DNA from 3 places in the Exiguobacterium sp. s143 genome. Region 2 is predicted to be linked to each of the others. Evidence: riboswitches for the same ligand, from Rfam matches in the RefSeq annotation. Region 2 holds a riboswitch; each other region holds the start of a gene.
The links. Region 2 has a riboswitch for lysine ahead of KNQ03_RS13870 (Na+/H+ antiporter NhaC family protein). Riboswitches for the same ligand answer to the same signal wherever they lie in the genome.
Positions count from the first base shown of each region.

Region 1: another riboswitch for lysine. It lies ahead of KNQ03_RS11665 (amino acid permease); the one in region 2 lies ahead of KNQ03_RS13870 (Na+/H+ antiporter NhaC family protein).
Region 3: another riboswitch for lysine. It lies ahead of KNQ03_RS15010 (aspartate kinase); the one in region 2 lies ahead of KNQ03_RS13870 (Na+/H+ antiporter NhaC family protein).

Region 1 is NZ_JACSMX010000003.1:60,659-68,244, reverse strand. It holds gene msrA (peptide-methionine (S)-S-oxide reductase MsrA) at 1-622, opposite strand, end outside; gene KNQ03_RS11675 (hypothetical protein) at 692-874, opposite strand; gene KNQ03_RS11670 (solute:sodium symporter family transporter) at 935-2,695, opposite strand; gene KNQ03_RS11665 (amino acid permease) at 3,241-4,722, opposite strand; lysine riboswitch at 4,854-5,042, opposite strand; gene KNQ03_RS11660 (MarR family winged helix-turn-helix transcriptional regulator) at 5,208-5,663, shown strand; gene KNQ03_RS11655 (diguanylate cyclase) at 5,802-6,893, shown strand; gene KNQ03_RS11650 (TetR/AcrR family transcriptional regulator) at 6,936-7,541, opposite strand.
Region 2 is NZ_JACSMX010000004.1:177,187-184,772, forward strand. It holds gene KNQ03_RS13850 (ABC transporter ATP-binding protein) at 1-824, opposite strand, end outside; gene KNQ03_RS13855 (class I SAM-dependent methyltransferase) at 836-1,495, opposite strand; gene KNQ03_RS13860 (heme oxygenase) at 1,585-1,905, shown strand; gene KNQ03_RS13865 (uracil-DNA glycosylase family protein) at 2,030-2,767, shown strand; lysine riboswitch at 2,860-3,038, shown strand; gene KNQ03_RS13870 (Na+/H+ antiporter NhaC family protein) at 3,150-4,733, shown strand; gene htpG (molecular chaperone HtpG) at 4,798-6,660, opposite strand; gene KNQ03_RS13880 (PDZ domain-containing protein) at 6,743-7,586, opposite strand, start outside.
Region 3 is NZ_JACSMX010000005.1:175,589-183,174, forward strand. It holds gene dapA (4-hydroxy-tetrahydrodipicolinate synthase) at 1-337, opposite strand, end outside; gene KNQ03_RS15005 (aspartate-semialdehyde dehydrogenase) at 355-1,347, opposite strand; gene KNQ03_RS15010 (aspartate kinase) at 1,361-2,560, opposite strand; lysine riboswitch at 2,674-2,851, opposite strand; gene argH (argininosuccinate lyase) at 2,922-4,292, opposite strand; gene KNQ03_RS15020 (argininosuccinate synthase) at 4,289-5,494, opposite strand; gene KNQ03_RS15025 (GNAT family N-acetyltransferase) at 5,613-6,041, opposite strand; gene KNQ03_RS15030 (alanyl-tRNA editing protein) at 6,038-7,186, opposite strand; gene phnF (phosphonate metabolism transcriptional regulator PhnF) at 7,315-7,586, shown strand, end outside.

The sequences.
Region 1 (7,586 bases), on a different contig from region 2:
CTTCATCCCAGTATTCGTTACGGAAAGCGGGTTCTGTCCCATTCTCTTGTGTGACTTTATACTGAATTGGTGTCAGACGCTCTTTCAGTTCTTTTTCCTTACCGTGATCCTTCCACGCTTCCTTGATGAATTTCGCCCGACCTGAGCCGACACTATACATCTGATAACGGAACGGATTCTTTTTATAATAATCTTGGTGATATTCTTCGGCTGGCCAAAACGGCTTTTCTGGACGAATCTCTACCGCGACTGGACGCGAGAAGCGTCCTGATGCGTCAAGCGCTGCTTTCGAACGTTCAGCTGCTTCACGTTGTGCTTCATCGACATAAAAGATAGCCGGTTGGTACGATTCACCACGGTCATTGAATTGACCTCCGCCATCTGTCGGATCGATTTGACGCCAGAAGATATCGAGTAATTCTTCGTACGTAATAACGGACGGATCGTACGTGACTTCAACCGCCTCCAAGTGACCTGTCGTTTCCGAACAGACCTCTTTATAAGTCGGGTTCTCTGTATGACCACCGGTATATCCTGAAATGACCTGCTCTACCCCATCATATTTATGGAATGGCTTGACCATGCACCAGAAACAACCACCTGCAAATATTGCTTTTGCCATCTATCTTCCCCTCCTCTGTATGTGTCTATTTTACCTCGTTCAGAGAATGGACTCGACTTTCCTGCTCATTCAATCCTCTGGGTTCGCTTTTAGACGACGCATGACGAAGTAAATCGCCGCAAAGACAAGAAGAAGTCCTCCGAGCGAATACCAGATGTTATTCAAACGATAAATCATTTGGTACAAGGCAAGCGTCACAAGCAATAATGCGATCGGTAAGAAGGCACGCTTGAAGTGGTACCAGTAATTCACGAAGATCGCCTCCTGTTTTTCTTTCATCTTACCCGATATGTCATGTCTTCTGCGAGAGGATTATTCGGCTTGACGGTACTCTTCTTCGAGATAGGTCCGGTACTTCGCTTCCCAAGCGTTTAGCGACACACGCCATAATACGATCGTTGCAATGACAAGTCCTAACGTAACCGGCCAGAACCAAATCGATACGATTCCTGCTGTAGAAGCCAGTCCGATTTTTGAAAACAGAACGTACGTCCAAATGATGGATGTGCATAATAAGATTGAGACCGGAATCGCGAACTTCCATGGAGTGAGCTCGACAGACTGTCGTCGATTGACCTTTCTTGACTGGACGACCGGATAACGATATCCCATGAATACCATGAACAGCACTTCAATCACGAGTAGAATACCGTACCCATGAATATAGCTAATGCCATGATCCCAGCCGAGCAGTTGTTTGAAACCGAAGACGAATAAGTAATACGCGAACACGTGAAAGACGATGACGATTTTCGCCGCAATTGCCGGAATTCGTTTCATGAAAATCCCCATTAATACGATGACGAGAATCGGAATGTTGAAAAATCCTGTGAATTGCCGGATCAAACTCCATAAGCCGTCCGGCGCGTACATCAAGAATGGTGCGATGATGAAAGAGATTAAGGCAACAATCGTTCCGAACCATTTACTGACACGAATCAAATGTTCATCACTCGCCTCTTTCGCAAACACCGGCTGATAGATATCGAGGACGAAAAGTGTCGCAATACTATTTAGCAACGAGTTAAACGAACTAAAGACGGCTCCGAGTAAGACAGCCAAGAAAAATCCCATCAGCGAGACCGGCAGTAACTCCGTAATGAGTCGAGGATATGATAAATCACCGCTTGTTAGTGTGTTCCCATACAAGTGATAGGCAATGATCCCAGGAATCAGCATGAAGATTGGAACTAATAACTTCAAGAACCCTGTCATGAGGACGCCCTTCTGTCCTTCCTTCAAATCTTTTGCCCCGAGCACACGTTGAATGACATATTGATTGAGTGACCAATAAAATAAGTTCGCAAATAGGATACCCGTGAAAATCGAGAAGAACGGAACGGCATCGGTTGAGCTTCCGATTGCGTTCAGCTTTTCCGGTTGCACAGTCGCAATCGTCTTCATCCCTTGAAGTAAATTCCCGTCACCTAGTGCAATAAAGCCAAGCACCGGAACTAGGAATCCGACGAAGACAAGCCCGATCCCGTTCAAAGTATCCGAGACAGCCACCGCACGTAGACCACCAAAAATCGCATAAATCGCTCCGATGATCCCGACGACCCAGACGACTAACCAAAGGGACTGCGTATAACTGAGACCAAATAGCTCTGGAACATCGAACAGTTGCAAGACAGCAATCCCACCTGAATAAAGCATTGAAGGAATCGTGACGCACATATATCCGAGCAAAAAGAGTAAGACTGTCATCCGGCGAACCGTCTCGTCATACCGGTGACTTAAGTATTCCGGTAACGTCGAGATACCGAGCCCGAGAAACTTTGGGAGCAGATAGATGGCCATGATGATAGCAGCAAATCCTGCCGTGACTTCCCACGCCATACTCGACATGTTTCCCATGAAGGATTGTCCGTTTAGTCCAATCAACTGTTCTGCCGACAAATTCGTCAGCAGTAGCGATCCGGCAATGAAAACGCCACTTAGCCCACGCCCCGCTAAGAAGTATTCATCGACGCCTTGTGTTTTCCCACGCGTCAATCGGTAGGATATGTAGGCAACGAGCAACATGAAAAACGCTGCAGAACCTAATGTGAAAAATAATTCAGATGTAGTCATGCGTCTCCCCCTATTCTTTATTCATATTTGCTATTTTTGAATATGTATTCATTGATTCCTTTTTTATACTTTTTCAAAACTATATTTTAGAAAACGTTTTCATTTAATTGAATAAAAAACCACCTTCATTCTAGAAGGTGGTTCCGATTGCAGAAAAATGGGCTGACTCAAAAAAAGAATGACGCGTCTTTTCACGCCCTTTCCTCATGCGAGACACAAGCCAGTTTTCCCGCTCCAGTCGAGCAGGAAAACGGGTCTTGTTTGTCTCTGAAAGCACAAAATTGCGCTTTTTCCTGTAGGAGTGGCGTGTAACGTGTCATTCTTTTTTATACCGGCAGGAGAATCAGAGAAGCGTTTTGTTCACTCGACATCGCTTCCTAGGGAAAAACAAGCAAGAGCGACCCTGCAGCGAAGCGATGCTTGTCCCTGGAAAAACGATTCGAAACGAACAAAAAAGCGCAATCTTTCTCATCAGACTCATCAGAGAAAAATTGCACTTTGTCTTCAATCTCAATCACCTTCATTTATAGAAGGTGGTTCACACATTATGATTGACGTGGATGTTCCGGGAAGTCCATCTCGTCATAACGAACGATCGACGTTCGATTTTTGAATTTATGTCCTAACCAGAAGGCAAGGAATAATGGAATACCAACATACGTTGCGGCAATTCCGACCCAATCGATTTGATCCGCAAGGAATGCTGCGTAGTTTTGACCAACGATGACGAGGAAACAAAGACCGAATGCGAACAGCGGACCGAACGGGAACGCTGGTGCAACATATGGTAAGTCTTTCAACGAGTGACCTTGTGCAAGGAATCCTTTACGGAAACGATAGTGACTGATTGCAATCCCGAGCCATGCGATGAAGCCTGTCATCCCCGAAGCATTGAGTAACCACAAGTAGACTTGTCCACCAAACATCGACGTCAAGAAACAGAGTGCACCGATTGCTCCTGTTGCGAGCAAAGCGTTACGCGGTACACCGTTTTTCGATACTTTCGCGAACAACTTCGGTGCATCCCCTTGGCGAGCAAGCGTATAAAGCATCCGAGTCGAAGCATACATACCTGAGTTTCCGGCAGATAGAACAGACGTCAAGATGACGGCGTTCATGAGTGCTGCTGAGAAGGCAAGACCCGCTTTTTCAAAGACAAGCGTAAACGGACTAACCGCTACGTCCGTAATGTCATTGGAAACCAAGTTCGGACTCGTATACGGAATGAGCATTCCGATGACGAAAATCGCGAAGACGTAGAAAAGCAAGATGCGCCAGAAGACTTGTTTGACTGCTTTTGGAACATTCTTTTTCGGATCTTCCGACTCACCCGCGGCAATCCCGACCAGTTCTGTACCTTGAAAACTGAATCCGGCAACGAGAATGATACCGATGACGGCAGGAATCCCACCGACGAACGGTGCATCGCCAAGTGCAAAGTTTTTAAAGCCAACCGGTGGCTCTGATGTAAAGACACCAAGAATCATCGCAACACCGACGACTAAGAAGACGATGACGGTAACGACTTTAATCATCGCAAACCAATACTCCGCTTCCCCGAATCCCTTAACGGAGAAGTAGTTCAAGCCAATCATGAGTAAGAGGAACAAGGCACTGAAATAAAATCCAGGAACATCCGGGAACCAATATGTCATGACGATTTGTGCTGCGACGAGCTCGACTGCGATCGTGACTGCCCAGTTGTACCAGTAGTTCCAGCCGAGCGCAAAGCCGAATGATGGATCGACGAATTTCGTTCCATAGGTCGAGAAGGATCCAGCGACCGGCATATACGCTGCCATTTCACCAAGACTTGTCATGAGGAAGTAGACCATCAGACCAACGATTGCATACGATAGGAGCGCCCCACCTGGTCCTGCTGCTGCGACGGAAGCACCGGACGCAATGAAGAGTCCTGTTCCGATCGCTCCACCGATGGCGATCATTGACATATGACGGGCTTGTAATCCACGTTTTAATCCTTCTGCTGTCGAATCTGTTGTTTGTTTCACATCTAGATTGTTCATTTCGTTCGCTTCTCTCTTTAATAAATTTTTGAGAGGACACTTTTTGAATGAAAAAACAAAAAGCGCCCTCATCTTCCAGATGGAAGATGAGAACGCAACATAATAAAATGGATGCGCCTCATTCTACCGTCGTGAAAGATAGCTCTCCACAAGTAGGTGATACCCGACTTGTGACAGTATTAGACCTATTTGATCTAATCCCAATCGATCATCTTCAAAGCGATGATTGATTTCGGCAATTCTTCCTTTCAGGTCACCTCATCTGTCGCTTGACGACATCCGTAACCGTACTCTTAAGAACTGCAACCTCCATCCCACTGGTTGAGTGAGAACTGAATTAAGTTAGTTATTACTACGCCATATTACACAAAACGCCACGAAATTGTCAATTGCCTTTTTCGAATCTGGGGTAGTCGATGGTAAAAATCCGATATGTTTAGTACACTAAATGGTAGAAGTCCACTGAGAGAAAGGATGCTGCTTGCATGCCACAGGAACGTGATTTGCTAACTTATCGACTCGAGGAACAAATGCGTGTCATTCTTCGTACCCTGCGACGTGAACTTAACCGGCTATTTGAAGGAACGGCGACCCGGAGTGAGTTTTTCATCTTACGAAGCCTTTCAGAAAATGGTCCTCAGCGCCCGACGCTTCTTGCGGAACAATTTGAGCTCGCGACGAGTCAAGTCACTGCTTTGACGGATAAGCTGTATAAACAAGGATATGTCACACGGACACGTTCGACGGAAGATCGTCGTTCAATCGTACTCGCTTTGACGGAGGACGGGGAACGTGCATTTCGGGATCTCGAAATCGTCCGGAAAAACTATTTACAAGACCGCTTCGGTACATTGACGGAAGAAGAGCTCGAAACGATGATTCATGTCTTTGATAAAATTTTACAGACGATGGATGAGGATACCCTTACTTCATCTTCTTAAAAACGGTAGATTTTCTACCGTTTTTTCTATTTTGGTCTAAAGATTTCCCTCTGTCTAACCGTTATCTACTTGAGTATACTGGAAGTATATATATGGAAATCTGTTAGCTGGGGGAGTTGGGAGGATTTGTTGTCCATCATGAATCAATTCATCATTAACTTTTGTCTACTGTTCACAACGATTACTCTCTTGTTCTTACCGTTTCGGAATCAACCGCGTATTTCATTGAACTCCAAATGGAGCATTCGACTTATACTCGGAGCAGTCTCTGGTCTGATTGCGGTTTTATTGATGTTCAATGGGATCCAAATCGATGTCGCCCGTGTTGATTTACGTATCGTTCCCGTCGCGATCGCCATGCTGTTCGGTGGTTTCCCAAGCGCCATCGTTGCAGGAGCAATGATCATCGGGACACGTTACTTTTTAACACCAGTTGATCAAATGGAAGGATTTTATTTATCTACGCTGATCATCGTCTTATTCATCACGACGATTGGGATCATTCGTCGATTCGTCCATGTCTCGATGCGTCATTTTCAACTTATGGTGTTGGTCGGTATTCTCTATTCGTTACCCGCCATCTACATCTTGACGCACAGCTGGTCGACATTCTTTAAAATCTCGATTGCGTACGTCTTCTTTAATTTATTAGCTGGCTTTGTTGCCTTTCGATTACTGACGGAATTACGCCGTCACTTCGAAAACATCCAGTATCAGCAGAAACTCGCCATGACGGATGCTTTGACAGGGCTCGCCAATCGCCGTCGTCTGGATGACTCGCTATCGCTTGTCGGTTCGACCGATCAAGGCTATTCACTTGTGCTCATCGATATCGATTTCTTCAAGCATGTCAATGATACATATGGTCATGATGCGGGCGATGATGTGTTACGCCAACTCGGCATGACTCTCGCTTCCTTGACGCGTCCAGACGACCTCGTCGGACGGTACGGTGGTGAAGAATTTTTAATCATCTTACCAAGTACTTCGGCGAAAGAAGCGCAAAAAATAGCAGAACTAGCTCGGCTGACGGTCGCACGTAACCTGTTCCCGACAGCAGATGTACCTGATCTACAAATTACGATCTCACTTGGGATTTCACATTCCAGTGGTTCGCATACGTCACTTGAAGCATTACAACAGGCAGATAAAGCGTTGTATTATTCAAAAGAAAGCGGACGGAATCGGAGTACGATCTATACGAAAGAACTCGCATTCCGACAGGCTTAAACTGATTGGACACTTCCGCAGGGAAGTGTCTTTTTTACGTCCTCATTCCGTCTCTTTAGGAAAACCGATACTCTCAACCGTTCCAAAGACGATCATCCGACTTAATTGTTCTGCCATATACTCTGATGAATACGGTCGACCGTTTCGTAACCAAGAAATCAACAATCCCAACTGTCCACCAATGACATAGTTCAATAATAAGTCCCGATCGACGAACGTAGCTTCTTCTGTGATTTGCGGTCGAAACACAAGACGATAGTTATCTTTCAATGTATCGAGAAAACGGGAGATGAACGTTTTGATCGGTCCTTGAACGAGCATCGTTTGATAGAATAATTCATTTTCTTCGATATGAATGAACAAACGAGCAAAATAGCGACTCACCTGCTCGACTGTCGGAAAGACAGTTCCTGTACCCGTGATCCGAATTGCTTGTTCAAGTGCCTTCATTTGCTCCTCAACGATTTGGTCGAGCAAATCATACTTATCCGTATAGTGTGCGTAGAAGGTCGAACGGTTCACACCGGCTCCATCCGTCAGCATTTTGACAGTAATACTCGAGAAGCTGTGCGTCTTCAATAAACGAAATAATTCCATTGTAATACGGTCACGTGACCGTTTTGGTCGGGGATCACGGCTCTCATTCATCCATATTTCACTCCTTTTTCATCCTCTTTTCATTAATGAATCCGT
Region 2 (7,586 bases):
GACGGACGAATCAGTCGCACATCATACTGAGTTAAATAAGCGATCGCCTGATTCAAGCTCAGCGTCTCGTCCGTTTGAAAACTGACTTCCAGCCGCTTCGGTTCAACACCGACTTGCATCGCGAACTGTGCTGCCTCCACCTCAGTTCGGAAGACGATCGTGTACGTCTTTCGACTCGATCGAACCAACTCATGAATATCCGATTCGACGATGATGCGCCCTGCTTTGATTAAAGCCGCTCGATCGCACGATTTTTCCATCTCCGGAAAGTGGTGTGAACTCATCAGAATCGCTTTTCCAGCATGCTTCTCCTGTTCGATCCACTCTAAAAAACGCTCTTGCATCAAAGGATCGAGTCCACTGGTCGGCTCATCAAGTAGATAGACGGGTGCATCCTTCATGAAGCAACCGACAAGTGCCAGTTTTTGCTTCATCCCTTTTGACATCTTGCGGATTTTCGTCTTCGTCTCAAAGGGAAATCGTTTCAACAACAGTTGTCGCCGTGCCGGGTCACTACTATGCAGTCGTTGCATCAAATCGAGCATGTCTGCTCCTGTCATGTCTCCAGGTAAACTAATCTCCCCCGGCAAGTAACCGACCAACTGCTTCACTTCTTTACTTTGCTTCCAGCAATCAAAACCACCGATCGTCGCCTTTCCACCATCCGCAGCCAATAGTCCCATTAAATGTCGTAGTGTCGTTGATTTTCCAGATCCGTTTGGTCCGATGAAACCGAATATCGTACCCGGATCAACTGTAAAACTGACATCGAATATTCCACGCCCCGGTGCAAACTCTTTCGTGACATGCTCCAAACGGATCATCGTCCGACCTCCTATCTTTTATTTCTTTCCTCACTGTATTCATACCCGTTTTGAAGCAATTTGTTCGGATCAAAGCGATAGATGACGAACCGCTCGTCATGATTTTTTTCATAGAGGTCTCGTAATCGAATCTCATCGATTTGCTCGAATACGGTATGGCGCTCCAAGTACTCCCGGTATTCATCGGTCGGGTAATACAAGATGAGATCAACTGAACGCGGGGAACGTTCGACCGAACTTAAAATGTGATCGATCACTTTCATGAAAATTTGTGAAGAGAATGGATTAAAGAAATAAAACTTATTCGCCTCATCCGGAATGGTATACTGCTCGGCATACGTCTGTTCGAATCGCAAACTTCCGGAACGCCGCTTCCGTCGACTTTGGTAGTTCGCCATATTCCGAAGTGCGTCCTCGTAAAATTGTCCGTTCATCTCGATTCCGATGACGGAACAATCGAATCGGTCGTGTAAGTAAAAGTTCAAACGCCCTTTCCCACACCCGAAATCAATGACCGTGTCCTGTTTTTGAAACAAATACGTTTCGCATAATTCGTCTAGTGCCGCATAAGGCGTTGGTTCATATCGATTGTAGTGACTAAACACACCATAAAGATGTTGCATCTCAATGGTCTCGATTCGTAATCGTTGATCGTATTCCTGTTCATTCATTGTCGTTTGTTCCTTCTTTCCGGCATTCTTGCCTTCATCGTACTATACTGAAGAAGTACGTTACTCGTTTTTTGAAAGGGGATTTTATGATGATCGTCGTTACGAACCGGATTAAAGTCAAAAAAGGGATGGCTGCAGCTCTCGCTCCTCGTTTTACGCGTCCAAGTGGACTTGATACGATGGACGGATTCATCCGCGTCGAGGTCTTATTGACGCAAAACATCGAAGAACACGATGAAATGAACGTCAACATGTACTGGGAAGATATGAAGAGTTTTCAAGCGTGGCGGGAAAGTGACGATTTCAAAGCGTCACATAGTCGACCTGCGAGTAGTGAGGCAGGAGAATCGCCAATGCTCGGCAGCGAGATTCTGACTTATGAAGTCGCTTCGGTCAAAGAACGCGCATGATGCACGAAAAGGACTCGTATCGAGTCCTTTTTTATATACCTATATACAAATAGTGAAAGGGTCGAATTGTCACAAATGGTATTATTTGTTATCATAGTGCCATTACAGAGAGAGAGGGTCCTTCATGAATTCATTAACTATATTTGAACAAGCCATTCGTAGCTTACCTGACGATCGTACGTTACGACGTGATGAATTATGGACGGACGATTTTTTATTGCAACAGGAGAACGAGCTGACCGTCTATTACTCTCCGATTGGCGAATATGTCAATACTGAAGCAAAAGTCGTCATCATCGGGATCACACCAGGTTTTGAACAGATGCGAATCGCTTTCGAAGAAGCGACGGATGCCCTCCATCATGGTGTTTCATTAGAAGAGACGGCACGCCTCGTCAAATATACAGCAAGCTTTGCCGGAACGATGCGACGTAACCTCGTCCAGATGCTCGATACACTTGAACTTCCAGCATTGCTCGGAATCGAGACGACGGCTAGCTTATTTCATCAACATCAGAAATTATTGCATCCAACGTCACTGTTAAAGCAACCCGTCTTTTATCGCGAAAAGAATTACTCGGGTCATCAACCGAAGATCAATCGTAGCCCTTTATTAAGGCACTACGCGGAAGAACACTTCGTCGCTGAGATCAATCAGTTACAAAAACCAGCGTTATTAATTCCACTCGGTCGGGTCGTCGAGACGCAAGTCCGTGGATTGATTCATGATGGACGAATCGAACAGCATCAGCTTCTTTCCGGATTCCCCCACCCATCTGGCGCGAACGGTCATCGAAAAAAACAATTCGAGGAAAACCAAGCCTATTTGATGAAACAGCTCATTCAACATTTTGCTGAATAAACAACTTTATCTTAAATTATCAGAATATATGGTTGAATCGCTTCTGAAATACATGATAAAGTGTCCATAAGAACAGAATATGACTATTCTATCGATGAGGTAGAGGCGCGATTTCAATCAGTACTTGGTCCGAGGATGACAACGAAGACGACTGCAGGAAAGGTGACATCGCCGAAATGACAGTATGTGTCGAGCATATCGTCGTTGGTCGATTCGGGAAACACCCGATCGATTGCCATACATAACAATTGTATGGAGCGCTCCAATTCGGCTAAGAAAGACGCATCCAGCGAGGGTGTCGGCTTTGTTGCCGGTGCCCTTGCTTTTTTTGTGCCGCGGGGTCTCATCTTTAAGCCATTTATTAAAGAGGAGGATATTTTTCATGGTCAACTATTCAGATTCCATCATTGCCCTTGTACCTGCTTTACTAGCTATCTTATTAGCCATCTTTACCCGAAAGGTCGTTCTTTCGTTAGGTGTCGGTATTCTCGTCGGTGCCCTGTTACTTCACCGTTTTAACCCGATCGATACGGTAACCTATCTCGGCAAGAACATCTTCAGCCTCTTTTGGGCAGACGGTGCCTTGAACGAGTGGAACGTCTTATTGCTTGTCTTCTTGTTATTGCTCGGCGTCCTTTCCACGCTCATTCAGACATCAGGTGGCGCTCGTGCCTTCGGTGAATGGGCTTCTACTCACGTCAAGACAGCGCGTGGTGCACGCTTAGTTGCCTTCGGACTCGGTATCTTGATTTTCATCGATGATTACTTCAACAGTCTCGCTGTCGGCAACGTCAGTCGTCCGTTAACGGATCGCCGTGGTGTCTCACGTGCAAAGCTTGCCTATTTGATTGACTCAACAGCTGCGCCTGTTTGTGTCATCAGTCCGCTTTCGAGTTGGGGCGCATTCATCATCTCCATCATCGCCGGTATCTTAACGACGCACTCGATTACGGATTACTCAGCGTTTAGTGCTTTCATGATGATCGTTCCAATGAACTTCTATGCGATTTTCGCGTTACTTTTAACACTTTACATCGCTTATTCTGGCGTCTCTGTCGGACCGATGAAACAGCATGAACGCCGTGCCGCGAATGGTGAACTTTTTGATGCGTCAAAAGGAACACCGATGGGGATGGCAAAAGAGGTCAACGAACATACGAACGGAAAAGTCCGGGATCTCGTCGTTCCGATCGTCGTTCTTGTCATTGCTACAATCAGTGCGTTACTCGGGACAGGTGCTCAGGCACTTGCAGCCGACAATCGCCCGTTTACTTTAATTGGAGCATTTGAGGCAACAGACGTCACACGTTCACTCGTCGCAGGTGTCGTCATCAGTTTAATCGTCGCTTTCCTGATGCTGATCGGACGAAAAATTCCGGGCCGCGATTACCGTGCAAGCATCGTTGCTGGTATGCGTTCGATGTGGCCAGCAGTCGTGATTCTGTTATTCGCTTGGACGATCATTGCTGTCATCGGTGATATGAAAACCGGTGATTATCTCGCGAGCTTCGTTAGCAACTCGATTTCTGCGTCGTACTTGCCGTTCTTGTTATTCTTGATTGCCGGCTTGATGGCATTCTCGACAGGAACAAGTTGGGGTACATTCGGGATCATGTTGCCAATCGGTGCGGATCTCGTCATGGCTGTCGATGCCTCACTCTTGTTACCGACACTTGCTGCTGTTCTTGCTGGATCTGTCTTCGGTGACCATTGTTCACCGATTTCCGATACGACAATCTTAAGTTCGACAGGGGCTGGATCCCATCATATCGATCACGTTACGACACAGTTACCGTATGCGCTAGTCGGTGCCGTCACTGCGGCAGTCGGTTATTTAGTCATCGGTTTCACGGAGTCTTCGGTATTCGGTTTCATCGGAGCTCTTGTCACATTCGTACTCTTCGTCGTCGTCTTGAACGTTCTCTCGAAAAAAGGCGAAACCGCTTCGGATTTACAAACGGATTGATGAAACACTTTATGAAAAAGGCATTGGATGCGCGCATCCAATGCCTTTTTTATATCTATTCGTTTCACACCATCAATAAACACACATCATTCGCGAACGCTACCGGATCCTCAAGTGGAAGCCCTTCGACAAGTAATGCTTGTTGATACATCAGTTTGGTATAGCGCTCGAATTTTGAACGATCGTTTTGATACGCCGTTTCAAGAGACTCGAACACTGCGTGTGACGGATTCAATTCAAGAATCTTGACCGCTTCTACCCCTTCATTATTCGGCATCGCCTTCAGAATTTTCTCCATCTCGATTGAGACAGCGCCGTCCGTCGCAAAGCAGACAGGATGCGATTTTAGACGTGTTGAGGCTTTGACTTCCTTGACTTGCCCACTTAGCACTTCCTGCATGGCTTGGAACATCTCTGCTTGTGCGTCCGTCGTCTCCGCTTCCTCCGCTTCAATCCCTAAATCGCTGCTCGTGACCGACTTGAACGTCTTCTCGTTGTACGTCACGAGCATCTGGATCGCGAACTCATCGATCTCTTCCGTGAAGTACAAGATATCATACCCTTTATCACGGACGAGCTCGGATTGTGGTAATTTATCCAGACGATTCGTACTCTCACCAGCGGCGTAGTAGATATGTGCCTGATCTTCCGGCATCGCTGCGACGTATTCTGCGAGTGTGATCAACTTCTTCTCCTTAGCTGAGTAGAAGAGGACGAGGTCCTGCACCTGTTCTTTGTGCATGCCGTAATCATTATACATACCGAACTTCAGCTGGCGTCCGAACGCTTGATAGAACGTTTCGTACTTCGTGCGATCCTCGCGCAGGAGGGCTTCGAGTTGTGTCTTGATCTTACTTTGGATATTTTTCGCGATCAATTTCAATTGACGATCGTGCTGCAGTAACTCGCGCGAGATATTGAGCGATAAGTCTTCCGAGTCGACCATCCCTTTGACGAAACTGAAGTGATCCGGCAACAAGTCGCTGCATTTTTCCATGATCAAGACACCGTTGGCATAGAGTTCAAGACCCTTTTCAAATTCCTTCGAATAATAATCGTACGGTGCCTGCTCTGGAATGAATAAGATCGATTGATAACGAACAGCGCCGTCGACACTGATATGAATGTGTTTCGCTGGTGTGTCGAAACCATAACGCTTCTCTTGGTAGAAGTTCGTATAGTCTTCGTCTGTCAGTTCCCGTTTGTTCTTCCGCCAGATCGGCACCATGCTGTTGATCGTCTTGACGACTTCGACCTCTTCCGTCTCGTCACTGCCTTCGATCGGCTGACGTTCGAGTTCCTTCATCTCGATCGGATAACGGATGAAATCCGAGTATTTTTTGATGATGCTACGTAGACGATATGTCTCGAGGTATTCGTCATACGATTCTTCTTCCTCGTTCGCCTTGATGTGGAGTGTAATCTCCGTTCCGACGGTTTCCTTGTCGACTTCCTCGATCGTATAACCTTCGACACCACGCGATTCCCATTTATAAGCGACTGCACTGCCGAACGGTTTCGTAACGACGGTGACGACGTCTGCGACCATGAATGCAGAATAGAATCCGACACCGAATTGTCCGATGATATCATGACCATCTTGTGCTTCATTCTCTGCTTTGAAGGCAAGCGATCCACTCTTCGCGATCGTACCGAGATTCTCTTCTAGTTCTTCCTTCGTCATTCCGATTCCCGTATCACGAATGATGAGTTGACGCGCTTCTTTATTTGGTTCGATTGTAATTTTGTAGTGTTCCTTTTCGAACGAAATCGTCTCGTCCGTCAATGCTTTGTAGTACATCTTATCCATGGCGTCACTTGCATTCGAGATCAATTCGCGCAGGAAAATCTCCTTATGCGTATAGATGGAATGAATCATCATCTCCAGCAATCGTTTTGATTCCGCCTTAAATTGTTTCGTTTCCATGCTCATTCTGCCTCCCTTTTTTAGCACTCAATCATATAGAGTGCTAATTCATCTCCTATTATTAGGGAGTTCGAAATATCTGTCAATCTCCTTTTTCACTGTATGTCGTGACTTTTTCAAGGACAATCATTCCGATTTGACGTAAGTGTTCTGCTGACCCATAGGTGCCATGGCTAACGCCGTTTTCATCCTTTCGATTACCGAGACCGATGAACTGCTCACTCGGTTTGAAGTGGAGTCCGACGACGGGGACCTGAAATCGTGACGAGAAGCCGACTTGAAAAATCGCGTCCGGATAATCCGTTGGTCGATAGGTCGTCCAATCGATGTCTGGTTCGAGCTTCGCAAATCGTTCCGTGTGTTCCTTACCGAGCAGGATGATTCCTTTTATCGAAAACAGTTCAAGCAGGCGTAACAAAAATGTCTGACCGAACGGACTATCTTCCAACACGCTGCGTTCTTTGATCGCTCCCATGTAATGGTGTGTCGGAAACGGGAAAAAATCCAAATGAATGACTGGATCAAACGTCTTTTCGTAAAACGACGCACCGAGTCCGTTCAAGAATCCTTCGAGCTTCCCCCCACCTGGTCGACCGAACCAGGTCCGGTACACATTTGGTTGTTTGAAGTAACGATTGAAGCGTCGGATCGAATCCGTCAGCGTTTTCTCCTGCAGATAATCCTCCCATGCCATCGACTTCGGACGTATGAAAAGCGGACCATGCTCGTCAAATCGTAATGTACCTGTTCGGTCTAAAAACTGCGATCGAGATGGGTTCGTCGCGATCGTCACCCAACTGCTACGTGTCGCATCACCAAACCAGAGGACCGGTGTCGTTTGGTCGATCAATTCACTTGCGAATGCACTCTTCTCGAGTGTTATTTGGTACTGGACGGCTTCGTGTAATAATTTTTTGGCAAGTTGC
Region 3 (7,586 bases), on a different contig from region 2:
CTTGCGATGTTTTATTGTAGTACGGTGTGACGAGCATCGCTGCGTCCGCACCGAGGCGCTCTGCGAGTAACGTCTTCTCGATTGTTGCTGCCGTGTTGTTCGAACCCGTTCCGGCAATGACTGGTACTCGTCCTGCCGTGATTTGAACGGCAGTCGTCAGTAGTTGTTCGAATTCCGTGTTCGTCAGTGTCGATCCTTCTCCTGTCGTTCCTCCGACGACAAGCGCCTGAATTCCTGCTGCGAGTTGTTGCTCGATCAAGCGTTCGAATACGTGTAGATCCAACTCGCCTGCTTCATTAAATGGTGTGACGAGCGCTGTACCTGCTCCTTTGAACATGAAGAACTCCTCCTTTTTTATGAATGAATCGACTGTTCGATTGCTTGGCGTGCGACTTGTACGGCATTCGAGGCGGCACCTTTTCGAATGTTGTCGGCTACACACCAGAGATGGAACGTGTTCGCGAGACTATCATCTTGTCGAATCCGACCGACGTAGACGTCGTCCGTACCACTTGCATCGAGTGGCATCGGATAACGCGTATTCGCGACATCATCGATGAGGACGACGCCCGGTGCGCCTTCAAGTGCTTCACGGATCGCTGCAACCGTCGTCGGCTGCGTAAACGTGACGTTGATCGCAACCGAGTGAGAATTCGTGACTGGAACACGCACACATGTCGCACTGACTGGTAGTGCTGGAAGATTGAAGATTTTCCGTGTTTCGTCAATCATCTTCTGCTCTTCTTTCGTATAGCCGTTCTCAAGGAACACATCGATATGTGGCAAGATGTTATCGTGAATCGGATGCGGATAATTGACGGGCTCTTCTCCGCGTGCTCCACGTGCCAGATCCTCTATTCCTTTTTGACCAGAACCGGATACGGCCTGATACGTCGTATAGTTGACACGCTCGAATCCCAGTGACTGGAGCGGTGCTAAGGCGACGACGGATTGAATCGTCGAACAGTTCGGATTTGCGATCAAGCGGTCCGTCGCTTGAATCGCTTGTGGATTGACTTCTGGCACGACAAGCGGAATCGTCTCCTGCATCCGGAAAGCACTTGAATTATCAACGACGAGTGTTCCGTTTTCAGCTAGTAACGGGGCATATTGTTCACTGATCGTTCCGCCCGCCGCGAACAACGCGACGTCAATCTCGTCTTCCGTGATACTTGGTGTCAGTGCTTGGATCGTAATGGCTTCTTCCTTGAACTGTACCGTGTTCCCTGCTGAACGAGCAGAAGCGTAAGCGGACAGGCGGCTGACCGGGAAGTCCAGTTCGGCTAGTACTTGTAACATTTTTTGACCGACGGCGCCGGTTGCTCCAATGACTGCTACATGATACATCCTGTTTTCCTCCTTATAACTCGAACGCGTTTGCAATCGCTGCAACCGTCCGTTCAATATCTGCTTGTGCAATCGTGTATGAGATGCTGATTTCTGAAGTCGTAACTTGATAGAACGGAATGTTCTCCGCTCGGAAGATTGCGAACAACTTCGAAGCGACACCTGTTGCATCCCGCATCCCGATGCCGACGACAGATAATTTCGCGTGTTGATTGTGGCGGTCGACCTTGACTGTCGTGAAGCGATCCATGATGTCTTTCAATGCTTCATCGAGGAACTCTTCCTCATCGAGTGGACATGAGAACGATAAGAAGATGTCACTGTCGAACGTCGTTTGACTGATCATGTCGATGTTGACGTGGCGATTGGATAACAGTTCGAAGATATCGGCTACTGCTGCGTTCGTTTGCGGTACGTGTTTGATTGATACCGTCAAGACGTTCTTCGTCACACTGACACTCGTCACCGCTTTTTGTTCCATTGTTTCCGTCGCTTCCATGATCCATGTTCCCCTTTTCGATTCAAGTGTTTTCCCGACGAAGATGTGTACGCCGTATTTTTTTCCTAGTTCGACACTCCGCATTTCCATGACCTTCGACCCGAGGGCGCTCATCTCCATCATCTCATCATATGAGATGTGCGGAATCGGTTGAGCAGCAGCATGGATTCGCGGATCAGCTGTATAGACACCGTCGACATCGGTATAGATTTCGCACCGTTTATCAAGGACTGCCGCAAGGGCAACTGCCGTTGTATCCGACCCACCCCGTCCAAGCGTCGTGACATCACCGAGTTCGTTGACACCTTGGAATCCGGCGACGATGACGACATCGTACGTTTCGAGTTTTTGTCGTAATAGATTTCCATCAATCTGTTTGATCTTACTTTTCGTATGCAATCCCATCGTACTGATTCCCGCTTGAGCGCCTGTTTGCGATAACGCTTTGACGCCGAGTGAGTTGAGGGCGATGCTGAGTAATGAAATCGTCTGTTCTTCTCCGATGGCAAGCAGACGATCGAGTTCTCGGCGCTCGGGGCGATCTGTGATGGCTTGCGCCTGAGCAATCAAAGAATCTGTCATCTTGCCCATCGCCGAAACGACGACGACGAGTTTTTCACCTTCGGCTGCGCGACTCTTCAAATAATTCGCAATAGACTGAATCTGTTCGACAGTCGCAACCGAGCTTCCACCAAATTTAAGTACAGTTGTCACAATCCTATCTCCTTTGTCCCGATACAGAAAAAAAACGACGGGCCGGTAGGAGCGTTCCTACGGCCCGTCGTTATCACGATCGGACAAACGAAGACAAAGTCATTCGTTCTTTTACGTAAGATAGCGCTCCGAAACATCGGTTTCGGCAGTACAACGGATCTTAACCGTTGTACCAGCAAACAAGAAGAAGCATCTTCTCGTTCACTTCGGCGGACTTCCCCTTTCACATCATTCGGCATGCTTGCCTTCAAGAATGATGCTACTCATGTCATCCGCGCCTCTATCTGTCGGTTGTTAGTTACAGTTATAGCAGACATCTTTTGTTAAATCCAGTCATTTGACTGTTTTTTTTCAAAATTCGTCAATTCGCAAGATGCTGTTTCGCGAGTTCGAGTTGCTCCGACACGGCAGCAAACCCTGTCCCGCCGTAGCTAGTCCGGCGTGCTACTGCTTGAACCGGATCGAGGAGCGGATAGACGTCTTCTGTGATATCAGGATGGAACGTTTGATACGTCTCGAGGTTCAAATCCTTCAGGAAACAACCGTTCTGCACACAGTAAAGGACGGCTTTGCCGACGATTTCATGCGCTTCCCGGAACGGTATGCCTTTCGTTACAAGGTAGTCGGCGAGTTCCGTTGCATTCGAGAAGTCTTGCATTGTCGCCTTCTTCAGCGCTTCGGTCTTAAACGTCGCAGATTCAATCATTCCGGTGAAGATTTGAACGGATTGGAGAACGGTATCTGCTGTATCGAAGACCCCTTCCTTATCCTCTTGCATGTCTTTGTTGTAAGCGAGTGGTAATGCCTTCATCGTCGTCAAGAAGCCCATCAGATTGCCGTAGACGCGCCCCGTTTTCCCACGAATCAATTCAGCGAAATCAGGATTTTTCTTCTGTGGCATCATGCTCGACCCTGTCGAGAAGGCATCAGACAACTCGATGAAGCCAAATTCTTGCGATGCCCAGATGATGATTTCTTCACAAAAACGCGAGAGATGCATCATGACGGTCGAGGCGATCCCGAGGTATTCGATGACGAAATCGCGGTCGGAGACAGCGTCGAGACTGTTCGGATAGATTGACTCAAAACCGAGCAACTCGGCAGAACGGAAACGATCGATTGGGAATGTCGTCCCTGCGAGCGCGCCTGCCCCGAGCGGTGATTTCCGGATCCGCTTTTGATTATCCGTCAACCGTTCGACATCACGTTCGAACATCCAGAAATAAGCGAGCAAGTGATGCGCAAGCGAGATCGGTTGTGCCCGTTGCAAATGCGTATAACCTGGCATGACCGTCTCGATATGTTGCTCAGCTTGTTCCGTGATAACCGATTGGAGCTCGCGTAATGCCGTCGTCAACGCTTCAACATGTTGTTCCATCCATAGATGTAAATCCGTTGCGACCTGGTCATTTCGGCTCCGTGCCGTATGCAGTTTTCCTGCAACCGGACCAATCTGTTCCGTCAATAGACGCTCGAGATTCATATGAATGTCTTCATCTGCTAGCGTATACACATGATCCGCTAACGTCGTTTCCAGTTGCTTCAGTCCTTGCTCGATTTGTGTCCACTCGTCTTGAGCGAGGATCCCTTGTTCAAATAGCATCTGCGCGTGTGCGAGACTGCCTTTTAAATCGACGCTCGCTAATTTTTGATCGAACGTGATCGATGCTCCGAAGGCTTCCGCTTGAGCGGAAGCACTTTCCGTAAAACGTCCACCCCAGAGTTTGGTCATTTCGTTACACCCGCTTGACGATGTACGCTCGCATGAGTCGAAACGGCAAGTCCGTGTAATTTGATGAAGCCTTTTGCTGCTTCATGATCGAACGCGTCTTCTTTCGTATACGTCGCAAGTTTCTCATCGTAGAGTGAGACAGCGGACTGACGACCTGTCACGGTTGCGTTTCCTTTGAACAGTTTAACGCGAACTTCTCCTGTGACGTCCTGTTGTGTCGCCGTCAGGAATGCTTTCAAGCCTTTTGTCAATGGTGCATGGAAGAGACCGTTATAGATCGTTTCTGCGTATTGTTTGCTGAGTAGTGGTTTGAAATGCGCGACGTCCTTCGTCAATGTAATCGTCTCGAGTGCAGCGTGAGCTTTGAGTAAAACCGTTGCTCCTGGGCACTCATAGACTTCCCGCGATTTGATACCGACGAGACGGTTCTCGACGTGGTCGATCCGTCCGACCCCATGTGCACCAGCGATGATGTTCAGTTCCGTGATCAGTTTCGCCAGTGGATATGTCGTTCCGTTGATCGAGACCGGAACACCTGCTTCAAAGCCAATGATGACTTCTTCTGCCTGATCCGGTGCGTCTTCTGGCGCTACTGTTAACGCGTAAGCGTCTTGTGGTGGCTCTGTCCAAGGGTTTTCTAGGACGCCACACTCGTTACTCCGTCCCCAGAGGTTCATGTCGATTGAGTATGGGCTGTCGAGGTTGATCGGGATCGGCACGTTGTTTTCTTTCGCATAGGCGATCTCTTCTTCCCGTGACCATTTCCATTCCCGAACCGGTGCGATGACTTCGAGTGATGGATCAAGTGCTGCGACCGAAACTTCGAACCGGACTTGGTCGTTCCCTTTTCCGGTACATCCGTGAGCAACCGCTGTTGCACCATGTTGATGCGCGACTTCGACGAGCTTTTCTGCGATCAACGGACGCGAAAGCGCTGAAATCAACGGATAGGCATTTTCGTAATGCGCGCCATATTGAAGTGCTGGCAAGACGAAGTCTTGTGCGAATTCTTCTTTAACATCGAGGACGATCGATTCGATCGCACCGACGAGGAGTGCTTTTTCTTTAATGACGGATAAATCTTTTCCTTCTCCGACATCCATGCATAAGGCAATGACGTCATAGTCCTTGCTCAACCATTTGATGGCTACCGATGTATCAAGTCCCCCAGAGTACGCTAAGATCAATTTTTGTTTCGACATGTATAATTACCTCCTGGTTTTAAATTCATCTGTATGTATAAAAATTCATTATGAATTATATATATACATAGAAAACAAAAAAAAGAAACCCTTTTTGCAGGATTTCTTTCAAAATGACTTACATTTTTTTCTCCATCGTCCGGTGTGGGATGCCCGCATCATCGAATTCATCGGAGACGATCGTATACCCGAGTCCTTGATAAAACGGGATGGCTTGAACTTGTGCACCGAGTGTCAGAAGTTGTTTCCCTTCACGCCGTGCGACACGCTCCATCGCCTGCATCAACTCACCACCGTATCCTTTTCCTCGTGCTGTCGCTAGCGTTGCTACACGTTCTACCTTCATCCTTTGGTCGTCATATGGGCGGGTACGTCCCGTTGCGACCGGTCGACTCTTTTCATCGAGGACAAGCAGATGAATCGCTGTCTCATCGTGTGTATCGTATTCAAGATGGCGTGGTACGCCTTGTTCCTCGACGAAGACACGCTCCCGGATCATCCGGACGGCTTGATGTTGTTCTGCTGTACGTACTTGAATGACTGTCATGACTGATATTCCTCCCGTAATCGATCGACATATGCCATCGCATCATCCCGATTCGTAAATTGTGCCTGTGCCTGAACCGCACTTCCTCCGCCTCGCCCGTTAAATGTTTGGACATGTGCTTTAGCGAACTTCCCGAGATGGGGTTCACCTGGACTACTCATCAGTAACTTGTTCGTCGTCGCATTCCAGACGACGCCGACGCGTCCCGCTTCTTGAATCGCTTTAGCAAGTTGCTCGGATATTTTGATTTCTTCATCCAGATGTTCAAACACAAGAATGCCTTCTTGTTGTTCTAAAGCGTGAGCGAGTGTGAACGTTGCGAGTTGTTCCTGGGCGTGTTCGACCTGTTTCGTTAAGCGTTTCTGCTCTTCTTGTAACGCTTGGACGGCTTCTAGCATTTGAACTGGTTTGACCGACAAGGCTTGCGCCGCTTCCCGTAAGGCTCGTCGTTCTGCCTGAACGAGTTGGTATGCCCGTTCCTTCGCGACATAGGACAGACGAATATTTCCACGAATCCGCTCGACTCCGGTAAAGAGAATCGACTCGAGCTGTGCCGTCGAATCAAGATGCGTCCCGCCACAGGCACTATAATCGAGTGTGCCGATTTGAACGACACGAATTCGTCCTTCAACTTGTGGTGTTTTTCGTAATGGTAAGCGTAGCGCTTCCGCCTCGTCATACTCTGTCGCCGTGATCGGTAATCCTTGTTCAATCACATGTCGTAATCGTCGATCCAGCTGTTCTTGTTGCATAGTTGTCCATTCAGATGTCTCGATATCAAGCGTCGAGACCTCACTTCCCGTCCGAAAACTGAGTGTCTTGATATTTGATTCATCTTGTAGGATTGCAGAGATGACATGTTGTGCCGTATGCTGCGCCGCATGATCGATCCGGACTGCGTCATCTACGATACCGGTGACGTCACCTGTGAGCGGCGTCGCCAGTTGGTGCCAGACGACACCGTCTTCGATTTGAACGTCAAGGACCGGTTGGTCGTTCAATGTTCCACGATCCGCCGGCTGTCCACCGCTCTCCGGATAGAAGTAACTTTTCTTTAAAGCAACCCAATAGCCATCTATTTGTTTTGTTGCACGAATGGATGTCTGAAAGGTTCGGACATCGGATTCTATTTGTTCGGGGCGCATGCCTCGACCACCTTTCTCTGTCAGTTTCACTCTGTATTATGCCATATTTCATCCAGAATCGTTTGTCGGCTTGCCTTTTTCCTAGTACACTAGACGAAAGACTACCGATCGCGAAGGGACGAAATGCCGTGATTCAGCATATCAATAAAAATTCACCACTCCCCATCTACTATCAAATCGAAGCTGCCTTAAAACAACAAATCGAAAGCGGTGTTCTTCAACCTGGCGATCTGATCCCGTCCGAGCGCGAATTTGCCGAAGCGCACCAAATCAGCCGAATGACGGTCCGACAAGCCATTTCAAACTTGGTCAACGCCGGTTACTTGATTCGTCAAAAAGGACGTGGAACATTCGTCGCGAATAAAAAAATCGTCATGCAACTGTCTGGATTGACGAGTTT